One region of the Microbacterium sp. R1 genome, then DNA from elsewhere that is predicted to be linked to it. Evidence: riboswitches for the same ligand, from Rfam matches in the RefSeq annotation. Region 1 holds a riboswitch; the other holds the start of a gene.
What was found. Region 1 has a riboswitch for thiamine pyrophosphate ahead of thiM (hydroxyethylthiazole kinase). Riboswitches for the same ligand answer to the same signal wherever they lie in the genome.
Positions count from the first base shown of each region.

Region 2: it holds a riboswitch for thiamine pyrophosphate, as region 1 does, so the genes downstream of both, ILP86_RS01895 (ECF transporter S component) here and thiM (hydroxyethylthiazole kinase) in region 1, are expected to answer to the same signal.

Region 1 covers NZ_JADDUD010000005.1:13,769-20,828, forward strand. The annotation lists gene argC (N-acetyl-gamma-glutamyl-phosphate reductase) at 1-409, opposite strand, end outside; gene ILP86_RS16930 (bifunctional hydroxymethylpyrimidine kinase/phosphomethylpyrimidine kinase) at 649-2,799, opposite strand; gene thiM (hydroxyethylthiazole kinase) at 2,796-3,644, opposite strand; TPP riboswitch at 3,635-3,729, opposite strand; gene ILP86_RS19950 (hypothetical protein) at 3,736-3,900, opposite strand; gene ILP86_RS16940 (NAD-dependent epimerase/dehydratase family protein) at 3,909-4,697, opposite strand; gene ILP86_RS16945 (DUF402 domain-containing protein) at 4,694-5,416, opposite strand; gene pheT (phenylalanine--tRNA ligase subunit beta) at 5,492-7,060, opposite strand, start outside.
Region 2 covers NZ_JADDUD010000001.1:396,882-403,941, reverse strand. The annotation lists gene ILP86_RS01900 (ABC transporter ATP-binding protein) at 1-1,277, opposite strand, end outside; gene ILP86_RS01895 (ECF transporter S component) at 1,280-1,936, opposite strand; TPP riboswitch at 1,929-2,038, opposite strand; gene ILP86_RS19865 (D-alanyl-D-alanine carboxypeptidase family protein) at 2,120-3,778, shown strand; gene ILP86_RS01885 (ABC transporter ATP-binding protein) at 3,858-6,119, opposite strand; gene ILP86_RS01880 (ABC transporter ATP-binding protein) at 6,116-7,060, opposite strand, start outside.

The DNA.
Region 1 (7,060 bases):
CACGCTGCTTGACCCCGTCGATGAGGAGCTCGGGCACACCGTAGGTCCACGGCTCGTGGAAGTCGCCGCCGTAGAACGCATCCCACGCCGAGGCGGACGTGAGTCGGTGGTCGGCGCCGGCATCGATCACGAGCGGGACATCGCCCAGCGCATCGGTGTACTGCCCCGACTGCCCGTGCGGCAAGGCGAGGAACACGATGTCGTGGCCGGCGAGGATCTCCGGTGTCGTGTCCTGCAGCGTGAGGTGTGCGAGTGAGCGCAGGTGCGGCTGGTGATCGACGAGAGGCTGCCCGGCGTTCGAATGCGCCGTGACGGTGCGGATCTCCATGTCGGGATGGGCGGCCAGGAGGCGCAGAATCTCGCCGCCTGCGTAGCCGGATGCGCCGGAGACGGCGACGGAATACGTCATGCTTCTACCTTAACGGTCAGGCCCTCGAGGAAATCGGGACCGTGGACGGGGCCGGAGGCGGCGACACCGGCACTCGACCGCCGTGCGCGCACGGGCAGAAGGGCGGGGTCGCCTACAGTCGGCGGCCGCGGCGTCGGCGCACAGCGATGACGCTCGGAGCGAGCGTCGGAGAAGCGGTGGCGGCCGAAGGCATGTCGCGACAGTAGCGCGGCCTCGGCTGCCACCGCAAATCCGGTTCGTCATCTGCGGGGTGAGGGCTCCAGCGGTGCGGCGAAGAAGGCGAGTTCGTGGGCACTCGAGACCTCGAAGACGTGGCGCATCCTGGCGCGGGTCGCGGCATCAGCCGTTGCCGCCGCTTCGGAGGCGTAGGCGATCGCCGTCTCGGTCGCCTCTTCGAACGCGGGATCGGCGTAGGTCGCCAGCCACGAGGCGTAGGGGTGCTGGGGATCCTGCGCGTACTGACCGAAGGCCCCGGCGTGCAGGCGTCGGCCGAGGTCGGTGTAGAGCCAGAAGCACGGGAGGACGGCCGCGACGATCTCCGCGTAGTCCCCACCGAACGCGACAGAGCGCAGGTGATCGAGGTAGGCGGTGGTGGCCGCCCCCGGCTCGGCGGAGAACGTGTCCGCGCTCACCCCCTGCGTCGGAGTCAACCACGACGCGTGCAGCTCGATCTCGCCCACGATCGAACCGCGGGCCGACTCCGCCCAGAACGCCTGCTCATCGGATGTCGGCGCGAGCCGGGACGCTTCCGCGAGCACACGGGCGTACTCGCGCAGGTACAGCGCGTCCTGGGCGAGATAGGACAGGAACGGTCCGCGCTCCAGCGTCCCGTCGGCGAGCGCGCGGATGAAGGGCAGCTCGTCGATCGCGGTGCGGATCTCCCTGATGTCGTGCCACCAGTCCGCCGCGATGTCGTCCGCGATCGGACGGGCCTCTGTTCCCGCCCGTTCCCAGAGTCCGGAGAAGTGGTTGATCGGCCCGTGCCCACCGCCGACGCGCAACGCGTCCCCCGCCCGCAGGGCTTCGCGAAGCCAGATGCGCGCGGCGCCGACGGCCGCTTCTGCGTCGCGCCCCCGCGCGAGCAGGGTCGCGAGCGCGGACGACAGCGAGCAGCCGGTGCCATGGGTGTTTCCGGTCGTGATCCGTCGTCCTGGAAAGTCTCTGCGCAGACCGCGCGCCGCGTCGACCAACGCATCGGGGGCCTCATCCCCGACGAGATGGCCGCCCTTGACCAGGACGGCCGCATCGATCCGGGCGGACAGCTCGTGCGCCGCGGAGATGGCATCCTCCCAGTCGGCGATCTCCCGACCGGCGAGCACCGCGAGTTCGGCGAGATTCGGAGTGACCAGAGTCGCCCGCGCGAGGAGTCCGTGCAGTGCTCGCTCCGCCTCCGGATCCAGCAGCCGGTCGCCGGAGGTCGCGACCATGACGGGATCGAGCACCACGACAGGCGGGCGCACGCGGTCGAGCCACGCCCCCACTGCGCGGATGACCTCGGCGTCGGCGAGCATCCCGATCTTCACGGCGTCGATCACGATGTCGTCCGACACGGCATCGAGCTGCGCGCGGAGGAAGTCGACCGGCGGCACGTGCACAGCGCGCACGCCCTGCGTGTTCTGCGCGGTCAGCGCCGTGAGCACAGCCATCCCGTACCCGCCGTTCGCGGCGATGGACTTGAGGTCCGCCTGGATGCCCGCACCTCCGGACGGGTCGCTCCCGGCGATGCTGAGCACTCGCGGTACACCCCCGGAGCGCCAGCGCCGCAGGAACCGCGTCGCTACGGCGGCCGGATCGTCGGCGGCACACAGCGCCGAGACCACGGCCACCCCCGCCGCACCGGCATCGCGAAGGGCCTCGGTGTCGTCGATGTGGACACCGCCGATCGCCACGCACGGGAGTGCGCTGCGCCTGGCGAAGTCGCGAAATCCCTCCACGCCCAGCGGCACGGGGTGATCCGGCTTCGTGAGGGTGGGACGGATGACGCCGACCCCGAGGTAGTCGACCGTCCCGGCCGGGAGGGCCCGCAGCACGTCGAGGTGCGCGGCAGTGTTGGCGGTGAGGCCGATCAACGCATCGGGTCCGAGTGCCTCACGGGCGCGCAGCACCGAGGCGTCGCCCTGACCGAGGTGCACGCCATCGACCCTGGCTCCACGCTCACGAGCAGCCACGGCCGCGCCCAGCCGATCGTTCACCACGAGCAGCGCCCGACCGTCGATCGCCTGCGACAGCGCGACCAGCTGTTCGACCGTCTCCTCGTCGGTCGCGTCCTTGTCGCGCAGCTGCACGATGCGCACCCCGCCTTCCACCGCGTGCCGGACGGTCTCGACGACGCCCCGGTCTCCGCACAGCTCCGCATCCGTGACGAGGTAGAGCGAGAGGTCGGCGTTCACAGGGCACCGCCTTCGGCGCGGGCACGGACCCTGATGTCAGCGGAATCCACCGCGGCGAGGGCATCCAGCAGCGCGACGGCGAAGCTCCCCGGCCCGGTGGACCGCTCCGCTGCCTGCTCCGCCGCGATCGTGTACACGAGGCTCGCCGACGCGACCGCCGTGAGCGCGTCGTGCCCTGTCGCCCGCGCAGCGCCGAGGAAGGCCGCCATCACCGCGCCCAGAGCACAACCGCCGCCCGTGACCATCGTGAGCAGCTCGTGCCCGTTGGACAACCGCAGCACGCGTTCGCCGTCGGTGAGCAGATCGATCGGGCCGGACACGGCCACCACACCGCGTGTCGTCCGAGCCAGCGCCGATGCGGCCTCGGCCGCGGACTCGGTGCTGTCGGTGGAATCCACACCTCGCCCACCGGCGCTGAGCCCCGCGAGAGCCAGCACCTCCGAGGCGTTGCCGCGGATCGCGGTCGGACGCTGCTCGACGAGTTGACGCGCGAGTGCGGTGCGCACCGGGAGCGCACCGACCGCGACGGGGTCGAGCACCCAGGGCGTACCGGCTGCCCTCGCACCGGTGACGGCTTCCAGAGTCGCCGCGCGCTGCTCCGGGGTGGGCGTCCCCAGGTTGACCAGCATCCCCGAGGCGACACCGGCGAACATGCCGACCTCCCCGACGATGTCGACCATGGCGGGAGCAGCCCCGAGCGCCAGCAGCACGTTGGCGGTGAAGCCGGTGACCACGGCATTGGTGATGCAGTGCGTCAGCGGTGGCGCCTCACGCAACACCCCCAGCAGCACCGCAGCCTTTTCGGCGAGATCGTGTGTGGAATCAGGACGCAGAAGATCGCTCATCGCGACATCCCTTCGCTAGTACGAACTAGATCAGGTTCGACGGGTCTGTTCTCAGCCGCGGATCGCGGCACCCCGTGTCACTGTCCGCAGTCTATCGATCGGCCAGCAGCGCCCGCTCCTGCGCCCGCGTGAGCCCGGCACGTCGTTCGCGGTCGAGTCCGCGCTCCCGTTCGTCGGCGAGCACGCGCTCGATCGTGTCGACGAGCGGACGGAGCATCCCACCGGTCTCATGGAATGCCGCGTTCGAGCGGGTCATGAATCCCGTCATCTCGGGCGGGAGCCACAGCGGCAGGGAGTGCGGGCCGGCCCAGTGGTCCACGTCACGCGCGATGAGCCACTCCTCGTCCGCGACGACGGTCGCCCCGGTGTGCCCGGATGCAGCGCGGACCATCCGCAGCACATCCGCGAGAGGCCTCTCGTCGCCGACGGCGTTGACGGTCCGCTGCCTCGCGCGGTGACGATGTACTCCGCCAGATCGTCGACGTCGATCAACTGAGCGCTCCGCCCGTCCAGCGGGGGCAGCAGCACGGCGTCAGCGTCGGCACGAGCGAACGCGGCACTCCAGTAGCCGAAGCGGTCGCTCGGGTCTCCGTCGCCCACGATCAGGCCGGGACGCACCACGAGTGCCCGCTCCCCCAATCGGGCGACGGAGTCCTCGGCGGCGACCTTCTGCGCCGCGTACTCGTACTCGTCGCCGAGAACCGCCGCCGGGTGTCGTGGAGCCGATTCGTCCGCACCGACCGTCTCGTCATCGGAGTACACCGACACGGATGACACGTACGTCCATCGTGCCGCTCGATCGCCCAGCATCTCGACTGCCCGATCGACATGCGCCGCCTGGGAGGAGATGTCGACGACGTGGTCCCACTCCCGTCGTGCGAGGTCGGCGTAGGTCGAAGCCTCCTCGCGATCGCCACGCACCAGGACCGTTCCCTCCGGCGCGGGCCGTGTGCCTCGAGCGAGGCAGGTGACCGTGGCTCCGTGGTCGCGCCAGTGACCGGCGATGCGCCCGGAGAGCCACCCGGTGCCGCCCAGGATCAGAACATCCGTCATGGTGTGCCTGCACCCAACCGGTCAAGGCCTGCCAGCACCGGAACCGTCCAGGCGGGGTCGGGCCGCCAGCGGGTCCACGCGGAGTCGAACGGCCAGTCGTCGGCCTCGAACGACGCGATGGCCGCGTCCGCGTGCCGCTCGATCTGCGCGGCCTGCTCGGAGCTGAGCCGTCCCTGGGCGATCGCGGCGACGAGCTCATCCTCGTCCTTGAGGTGGATGCCGCCCGCCGGATCGATCTCGACGTCGAGGATATGGTCGGACGAGAAGGTGTCCCGGTCTGTCCGCAGATGCGCGTTCTCGAGATTCACGTACCACCCGGAGAACGCCCAGTCCGGCCCGGTGGTGTCGCTCCAGAACAGCCAGATCGACCACGGCATCCCCGCAGGGGCGATGCACAGCACCCCGTTGCCCCGCCAGCGCTCCACGATGCGCGTCCGCGGCTCGAGCCAGCGCCGGGCGAGAGGCACTTCCCGCACGCGCTGACCGTCGCTGGATCCCGGCGCCTCCTGGAGGGTCCCCGGAGCGAGCCAGGCCACGAGACCGCGCTCATCATCACGGACCACGCGCATCGGCGAGATCCTGGACGGCTCTCCCGGCTGCCACCCCGGTTTCCGATAATGCCAGTCGATCTGCGCGCCGGGCTCGAGGAACGGCCCCTCGCCGAGCGGTCGCGCCCCGTCGGGGACGGCGGCCGGAGTGCCCTGGGGGAGGATTCTCATCCCGCCACGGTACTCCGGCGACGGCCCGGATCGTCCGAGCGACGACACGGTCCGCCTCACACCGCGGATCGATCCTCAGTCGCGCAGCGTCGCTCCGAAGCGCTGCGCAGCGACCTCGACTCCGGCGAGCTTGGCCTCCGTGGCCTCCGCCGCGGTGAGGGTGCGGTCATCCGCCCGGAACCTCAGCGCGAAGGTCAGGCTCTTGGAACCCTCCGGAACGCCCTCTCCGCGGTAGTCGTCGACGAGGCGCACCGACTCCAGCAGCGTGCCCGCACCTTCGGCGAGGGCGGCCTGCACATCCGCGGCGGGGACCCCGGCCGGAACCAGGAGCGACACGTCCTGCGTAGCGGCGGGGAACGTCGACAGCGAAGCCGCGACGACCCGTCCGCCGGCAAGCGACAGGATGCGGTCGAGGTCGAGCTCGAACACGGTCGCGCGCCCGGGAAGATCGGCCCCCTCGGCGACAGCGGGGTGCAGCTCGCCGACGTATCCGACCTCTTCGCCTGCCACCAGGAGCGACCCGGTGCGCCCCGGGTGGAGGGCGGCGCGTTCGGCCTGGAGCACGTCGATGTCGACCCCGGCGGCTGCCACGATCACACGGACCGCGTCCAGAGCCTCCACGAGGCCGGCGGCCTCGGCGGGGCGACCGGGCTGGCGCGGTGCGACATGGCCGGTGAGGAGTCCGGAGACGAACCGGTGCTGTGGCGGGATCGAGGCGTTCAGCTCCGCGAGCGTCTCGTCGGACGGACGCTCCCCCAGCGGCGGCACCTCATCGGTGCCGTACTGCACACCCGGCTCGGGCAGGAAGACCACCCCGGTCTCGAAGATCGCGAGGTCGGTGAGCCCGCGGGAGATGTTGCGGTGCGCGGTCTGCAGCAGACCGGGGATCAGCGACCGGCGCAGGTACGGCGCCTGCCCGTCGAGCGGATTCGCCAGACGGATGCTCGGCAGGTGCTCGCCCGACGCGGAGCCGTGCAGATCGTTCTGCGCCTCCGTGGTGAACGGGAACGACGGCGTCTCGACCAGCCCCGCAGCAGCCAGAGCATCGGCCACGCGGCGGCGGCCCTGCTGGTGCGCGGTGAGGCCGCGCCCGGAGGGAGGCGTCGGCAGCACCGAGGGGATGCGGTCGAGCCCGTGGATGCGGGCGACTTCCTCGGCGAGCGTCCACTTGTCGGTGAGGTCGGGGCGCCAGGTCGGCGGGATGACCGTCCACCCGCCCTGGGTCCCTGAGCCGGTCGAAGGGCTGACCTCCGCGCCGATCGTCGTCAGCGCACCGGTGATCTCTTCATCGGTGTAGTCGACGCCGATGAGCCCCTGCACGAAGCCGGCGGGCAGCTCGATCTCCGCGACGAAGACCTCGGCGAACAGCGCGCCGCCCTCCTCCGTGAGCGTGCCCCCGGCGAACTCGACCATGAGGTCGGCCGCGCGCCGGGCCGCGACGAAGGGGATCAGCGGGTCGACGCCGCGCTCGAAACGCTTGGACGCCTCGCTGGGCAGCTTGTGACGACGAGCCGAACGGGCGATCGTGGTCGGGTCGAAGCTCGCCGCCTCGATCATCACGTTCCGGGTGGAGTCGCTCATCTCCGTCGTGCCGCCGCCCATGACGCCGGCCAGGCCGATCGGACCCGACTCGTCTGTGATGAG
Region 2 (7,060 bases), on a different contig from region 1:
TCCGGCGCCCCGGCCAGCACGGTGGCGACCGACAGCCGCCGCTTCTGCCCTCCGGAGAGCGTGAACGGGTTGGCGAGGGCGAGCGGGGCGAGGCCCAGGCGTTCGAGAAGACCGTCAACGACCGCATCCGTCTTCGCCTGATCCCAGCCGAGTGCCCGCGGTCCGACCGCGAGCTCATCGCGAAGGGTCTGGGCCAGGAACTGGTGCTCCGGCTCCTGGAACACCATCCCGATGCGGGTGAGCAGCTCGCGCGAGGTCCAGCGGATGGGGCGCGTGCCCTTGCGCCCCGCCAGCTCCGGTGCCGACCGCACCTCTCCCGCCTGCTCCGGGATGAGCCCGGCGAGCGTGAGGGCGAGCGTCGACTTGCCGGCGCCGTTCGGCCCGGTGATCACCGTCGCGTTCCCCCGCGGCACGCGCAGGTCGAGCCCGCGCTGCACCGGCGCTCCATGCTCCCGTCCGATCGTCAGGTCGGACGCGGTGAGCGCGTCCGGTGCCGACACCTGCTCCAGCACGGGCAGGTCGATCCCCCGGTCGGGCACCCACACCCCGGCGTCCGCCAGCACATCGCCGTATGCCGCGAACACCTGGGCCGGTTCCCCGTCAGCGAGCAGTCCGCCGTCGGCCGCGAGCACGATCACCCGCGTCATCAGATCGACCCAGATCGGTGTGCGGTGCTCGACGACGATCAGCGTCGCACCGGTGGAGGCGACGGCATGTTCGACGCTCGCCCGCACCTCGCGCACACCCTCGGGATCGAGGTTCGCCGTCGGCTCGTCGAGCAGCAGCAGCCCTGGGCGCATCGCGAGCACACCGGCGAGCACCAGTCGCTGCTTCTGTCCGCCCGACAGGGCCTTCGTGGGGCGTTGCAGCGGCACATCGAGCCCGACGGCATCCAGCGCCTCCGCGACGCGACCGGGGATCTCGGATGCGGGCACACCGAGGTTCTCGCACCCGAACGCCACGTCGTCGCCGACCTTCGACAGCACGATCCCCGCATCGGGGTCCTGCAGGACGAGGCCCACCTGACCGTGCCGGGATTCGGGGGCGGCACCGTCGATATGCAGCGACCCGGTTCGCACCCCTTCGTCGTCGCCGCCGAGGACCCCGGCCAGGCCCGCGAGCAGCGTCGACTTCCCGGCACCGGAGGCGCCGAGCAGCAGCACCCGCTCACCCGGTTCGATCGTGAACGAGACGTCCGCGACGGCGGGGAGCTTCCGACCGGCGTACCGCCAGCCCCAGCCCGCGGCCTGCACGCGGGCCGGGGCGGCGATGGTCACGGTCAGACCTCGCGCACGTGCTCTCGCCCGACGGCGAAGCGGTTCAGTGCACCGGTGACCGCCAACGCGCGCACCAGCAGCCAACCGACGACACCCGCCAGGATCGCCCCGGAGACGACAACGCTGACCAGGTAGATCGTGTTGAACTCGACGGACTTCAGGATGTTGGGCGAGCTGCCGTAGAACAGCTCGAACACCCAGGCAGCCACCGCTGCACCGACACCGGCGAGCGCTGCGACCGCGATTCCGAAGCGCCGGTAGAAGAAGAGGGCGAAGATGATCTCCGCGCCGAGTCCCTGCACGATGCCGGACAGTACGGTCGAGACGCCCCACACGTTGCCGATCAGCATCGACACGATCGCTGCGACGAGCTCGACGACCAGCGCCGCACCGGGCTTGCGGATGACGAGGCCGCCGACGACGCCGCCCAGCAGCCAGATGCCGACGGCGATACCGCCCAGTCCCGGCGTCAGAGCATCGGCCGCACCGAACCAGGCGTAGCCGATCGTGTTCCATCCCCAGAACACGAGGCCGATCGCGACGCCGAGGACGGCGGCAACGACGATGTCGACGACGCGCCAGCGCCAGATCGATGTGCGGTGCGGATCCTGTGCGGCGGCGGATGCCTGCTGCGTGGATGCGGACGTGGGCGTACTCATCTGAACTCCTCCCTGCGCTGGCATGACCCAGATCAGGTTCGACGGTCGAAGCGCGATTCGCTCCCTCTCAGCCCGGCTCGCCGGACTCCCGTGGTTGTGCTGACGATCCTACCGTCGGCGACACCCCCGTGGCGACAGGGCCCGGCGCCGCGGAACACGCGCGGGATTGGGTACCGTAAACGAGTGACCGCATCAGATCCCGCCGACGAGGCGACGGGCGTCGTCGGCGACGACGGCCCTGCCCCCGCCGACACCGCCGACACCGCGACAGGCGGATCGGTGCTGACGGCCGAGCAGACGTCGACTCGAGTGGGTGCCCCGGACACGGTCGTAGACCCGGAGCCCGTCGTTCCACCGGAGGCCGTGAGCGCCCCGGAACCGGCCACCCCCGCGCTGACGAAGCCGCCGTTCATCCCTCGCGACCGCACGGTCCCGGATCCTTCCGGCGAACTCACCGCGTCGGAGACAGCCGCGCCCCAGTGGGCCGACGACACCACGACGGCCACCGCTCTCACCTGGGTGGACGCCGCGACCGTCGCCGAGCACACCGCCACGGCCACTCTCGACGACACCTCGGAGGCCGAGCGATCGAGCGGTCTGCTGCGCGGTGCGCGTCTTCGCCCCGCCATCGCCCGCCCGGGTGTCCTGGTCCCGCTGGCCACGCTCGCCGGTCTCGTCGCCGTCTACGCCGGCACCACACTGCTCTGGCCCCTCCACGAGGTGCCGCCGACGGTGCAGTCGGTCGAGTTCGCGACGACTCCCGCCGCTGCCGCCGCCGTGACCTGGCCGACCGAGGGTGCGGGTGCCGTCGGCATCGCGGGCATGACGACGGCGGCTTCGGTGCCCGACGCCGTGAGCATCGCGAGCATCACCAAGGTCGTCAGCAGTCTGATGGTGCTCGACCGCATGCCGCTCGCTGTCGGGGAGCAAGGACCCGAGTTCTCGTTCACCCGCGCCGACAGCGTGAAGTACTGGGACTACCGGCGCAGTGACCAGTCCGCCCTCGACGTGCCCATCGGCGGAGTCCTCACGGAGTACCAGCTGTTGCAGGGGACGCTCATGGGTTCCGCGAACAACTACATCGATCGGCTCGCGACCGAGATCTGGGGCTCCGAGCGCGAGTTCGCGAGGGCTGCAGAGGTGTGGTTGCGCGAACGTGGCCTGACCGGAATCACCGTGGTGACCCCCTCCGGCTTCGACGAGCGCAACGTGGCCACGCCCGAGGCCCTGGTGGCGCTCGGCGAGCGTGCGATGCAGAACCCGGTCTTCGCCGAGATCGTCGGCACCAAGTCCGTCGACCTCCCGGGTGCGGGCACCGTCGTGAACACGAACGGCATGCTCGACGATCCCGGTGTCGTCGGCATCAAGACCGGCACCCTGGTCGGCTGGAACCTTCTCACCGCGAAGGACCTCGTGATCGGTGACACCACGGTGCACCTGTTCGCCGCGGCGCTGAATCAAGCCGGGGACGACGAGCGACTCGCTCTCACGCGTTCCCTGTTCGCCGAGGCGGAATCCGCACTGGAAGCGCAGGCGCCGGCCGTCGCGAAGGACACCGTGGTCGGCAGCGTCACGACTCCGTGGGGCGAGCAGGTCGACGTCATCACCGAATCCGACGCCGATGTGGTGCTCTGGAACAGCGCGACCGCGACCGCCGCGACCGCCTTCGACCTCGGCGAAGAACGCGAACAGGGTGACACGGTGGGCACGCTGACCACGGCAGGACCGGTCAACACCACGACGACTCCGCTGGTGCTGGCCGCGGATGTCGAGGGGCCGAGTCCCTGGTGGCGTCTGACCCACCCGCTCGAGCTGCTCGGGATCAGAGCCGACCAGCCCTGACGCACTCCCCGGCGATCGCCTACGACGACGCCCCACCCCGCGTGAGCGGCGGTGGGGCGTCGTGCGTTGATGCCGTAGGTCAGGAGCGGTGATCGGAGCCGTCAGCGCCGTCTTCCAGCAGGGCCTGCGCCGCGGCCGTCTCGACTGCCGGCACCTGTGCGCCGACGGACGCGCCGGCCACAGCGGCTGCAGCCTCCGCGCCCGCAGCATCGGTGTCGCCCGCTTCGCCGGTGACGACGACCGGCGTCGTTCCCGTGAGAGCGTCTTCGGCGTCGATGTCGGTCGCGGCCTGCTCGAACTGCGACTGGTACAGACGCCAATAGGCGCCCTGCGCGGCGATGAGCTCGTCGTGCGTACCCTTCTCCACGATGTCGCCGTGCTCCATCACCAGGATGAGGTCGGCATCGCGGATGGTCGACAGCCGGTGCGCGATCACGAACGACGTGCGCCCCTCTCGGAGCGCGGCCATCGCGTGCTGCAGCAGCAGTTCGGTGCGGGTGTCGACCGCCGACGTGGCCTCATCGAGGATGAGGATCGACGGCTGTGCGACGAACGCCCGCGCGATGGTGATGAGCTGACGCTCACCGGCCGACACGTTCGCTGCATCCTCGTCGAGCACCGTGTCATATCCCTCGGGGAGGGCGTGCACGAAGCGGTCGACGTAGGTGGCCCTGGCTGCGGCGAGGACCTCTTCATCGGTCGCGGTCGAGCGACCGTAGCGGATGTTCTCGCGGATGCTGCCGGCGAACAGCCACGGGTCCTGGAGCACCATGCCGGTGCGCGATCGCAGCTCGTCGCGGGTCACCTCGGCGATGTCCTGCCCGTCGAGCATGATCCGTCCACCGCTGAGCTCGTAGAAGCGCATGATCAGGTTGACCAGCGTCGTCTTGCCCGCACCGGTCGGACCGACGATCGCGACGGTCTGACCCGGCTCCACCCGGAACGACAGATCACGGATGAGCGGACGATCCGGCGTGTACGAGAACGCGACGTTCTCGAACTCGATGACGCCCTTGCCCTCCACGAGCTCGGGAGCATCGGCGTCGTCGGCCTCCTGCTCCTCGGCGTCGAGCAGTTCGAACACACGCTCGGCGGAGGCGGTGCCGGACTGCACGACAGCGGCCATTCCGCCCAGCTCGGACAGCGGCTGCGTGAACTGCTGCGAGTACTGGATGAACGCCTGCACGTCACCGAGGCGGAGCTGACCGTTGGCGACCATCAGACCACCGAGCACCGCGATGCCCACGTAGCTGAGGTTCCCGACGAACATCATCGCCGGCATGATGATGCCGGAGAGGAACTGCGCCTTGAAGCTCGCCTGGAACAGCTCTTCGTTCTCGTCCTGGAACTTGTCCAGTGCGTCCTTCTCGCGACCGAAGACCTTCACCAGCGCGTGGCCAGAGAACGCCTCCTCGACACGGGCGTTGAGCCGCCCGACCTTGCGCCACTGCGTGCCGAAGGCCTTCTGCGACCGCGGTCCGATGATGCCGAAGATCACGCCCATGAGAGGCAGCGTGATGAGGGCCACGAGGGCGAGCTGCCATGAGATCGAGAACATCATCACGAGCACGCCGATCACGGTGAGCACCGAGGTGAGTGCGCCCGAGAGCGACTGCTGCATCGTCTGCGTGATGTTGTCGATGTCGTTCGTGACGCGCGAGATCAGCTCGCCGCGCTGCACCTTGTCGAAGTACGCCAGGGGCAGGCGGTTGATCTTCGCCTCGACCGATTCGCGCAGTCGCCACATGGTGCGCACCATGATCACGTTGATGACGTAACCCTGGATCCAGGTGAGGAAGGCGGCGGCCACGTAGATGCCGAGCACGGCGGCGATGACGAGCCGCAGCGCGTCGAAGTCGATGCCCTGGCCGACCGTGAAGTCTCCCAGCGCGCCGACCTGGTTCGCGAAGTCGTCCTGTCCGCCTGCCCGCAGCGCGTCGACCACCACGTCCTGCGACGTGCCGGCGGGGAAGCCGGGGAAGCCGTCGGTGGGCTGACCGAGTTGGATGGAGATGAAGCCCTTGTAGACGAGGTTGGTCGCCTCGGCGAGCACCTTGGGCGCTGCGACCGTCAGGACCACGCCGATCGCGCCGAGGATCGACACGAAGACGAACCAGATGGCCGAGGGCTTCAGCAGCCCGATCATGCGCGCGAAGCTGGGGCCGAAGTTGTCGGCCTTGCCCGGTGCGACGCTGTCCCAGTCGCCGGAGTTCTGACGCGCCTGCTCGGCGAGCTCGGCCTCGTACTTCTCCTCGGCGGTCAGCTCGACCTCGGCGACGGACGAAGCTGCCTTGCCGCGGCCCCGCTTGGCCTTGCGCTGGTCGTCGTTCTGCGCGCTCATGCGTCCACCCCCAGCTGCGATTCGACGATCTCTCGGTAGGTATCGCTCGTCTCGAGCAGCTCCTCATGCGTGCCGACGCCCACCATGGTGCCGCCGTCGAGCACGACGATGCGGTCGGCATCCGTGATGGTGGAGATGCGCTGGGCGACCACGATCTTCGTGACGTGCGGGAGTTCCCGCCACAGCGCTTGGCGGAGCCGCGCGTCTGTTGTCAGGTCGAGAGCGGAGAACGAGTCGTCGAAGACGAGGATCTTCGGCTGGTGCACGATCGCGCGGGCGATCGCGAGCCGCTGACGCTGACCGCCGGAGACGTTCGTGCCGCCCTGGGCGATGCGGGAATCGAGACCGTCCGGCATCTCCTCCACGAAGTCACGACCCTGCGCGATGTCGAGCGCGTGCCACAGCTCTTCGTCCGTGGCCTCCTCGCGGCCGTAGCGCAGGTTCGACGCGACGGTGCCGGTGAAGAGGAACGGACGCTGCGGCACCAGGCCGATGCTGTCCCACAGCGACTCGACGTCGGCCTCGCGCACATCGGTGCCCCCGACGTGCACGGATCCGCCCGAGACGTCGAAGAGCCGAGGGATGAGGGAGATGAGCGTGGTCTTGCCCGAACCGGTGGAGCCGACGATCGCGACCGTCTCACCCGGCTGCGCGGCGAAGCTGATGCCCGTGAGCACCGGGGAGTCGGCTCCGGGGTAGGTGAACTCGACGTCGTCGAGCGCCACGGATCCGGGGACCGGGAACTCGGTGACTCCGTTCTCCGGACGCACGAGGGTGGACTCGGAGTCGAGCACCTCGCCGATGCGCTCGGCCGAGACCGCCGCGCGCGGGATCATCATCGCCATGAAGCTCGCCATGATGACGCCGCCCATGATCTGACCGATGTACTGCATGAAGGCGAACAGCGTGCCGACCTGCACCGTGCCGTTGTTCACCTCGAT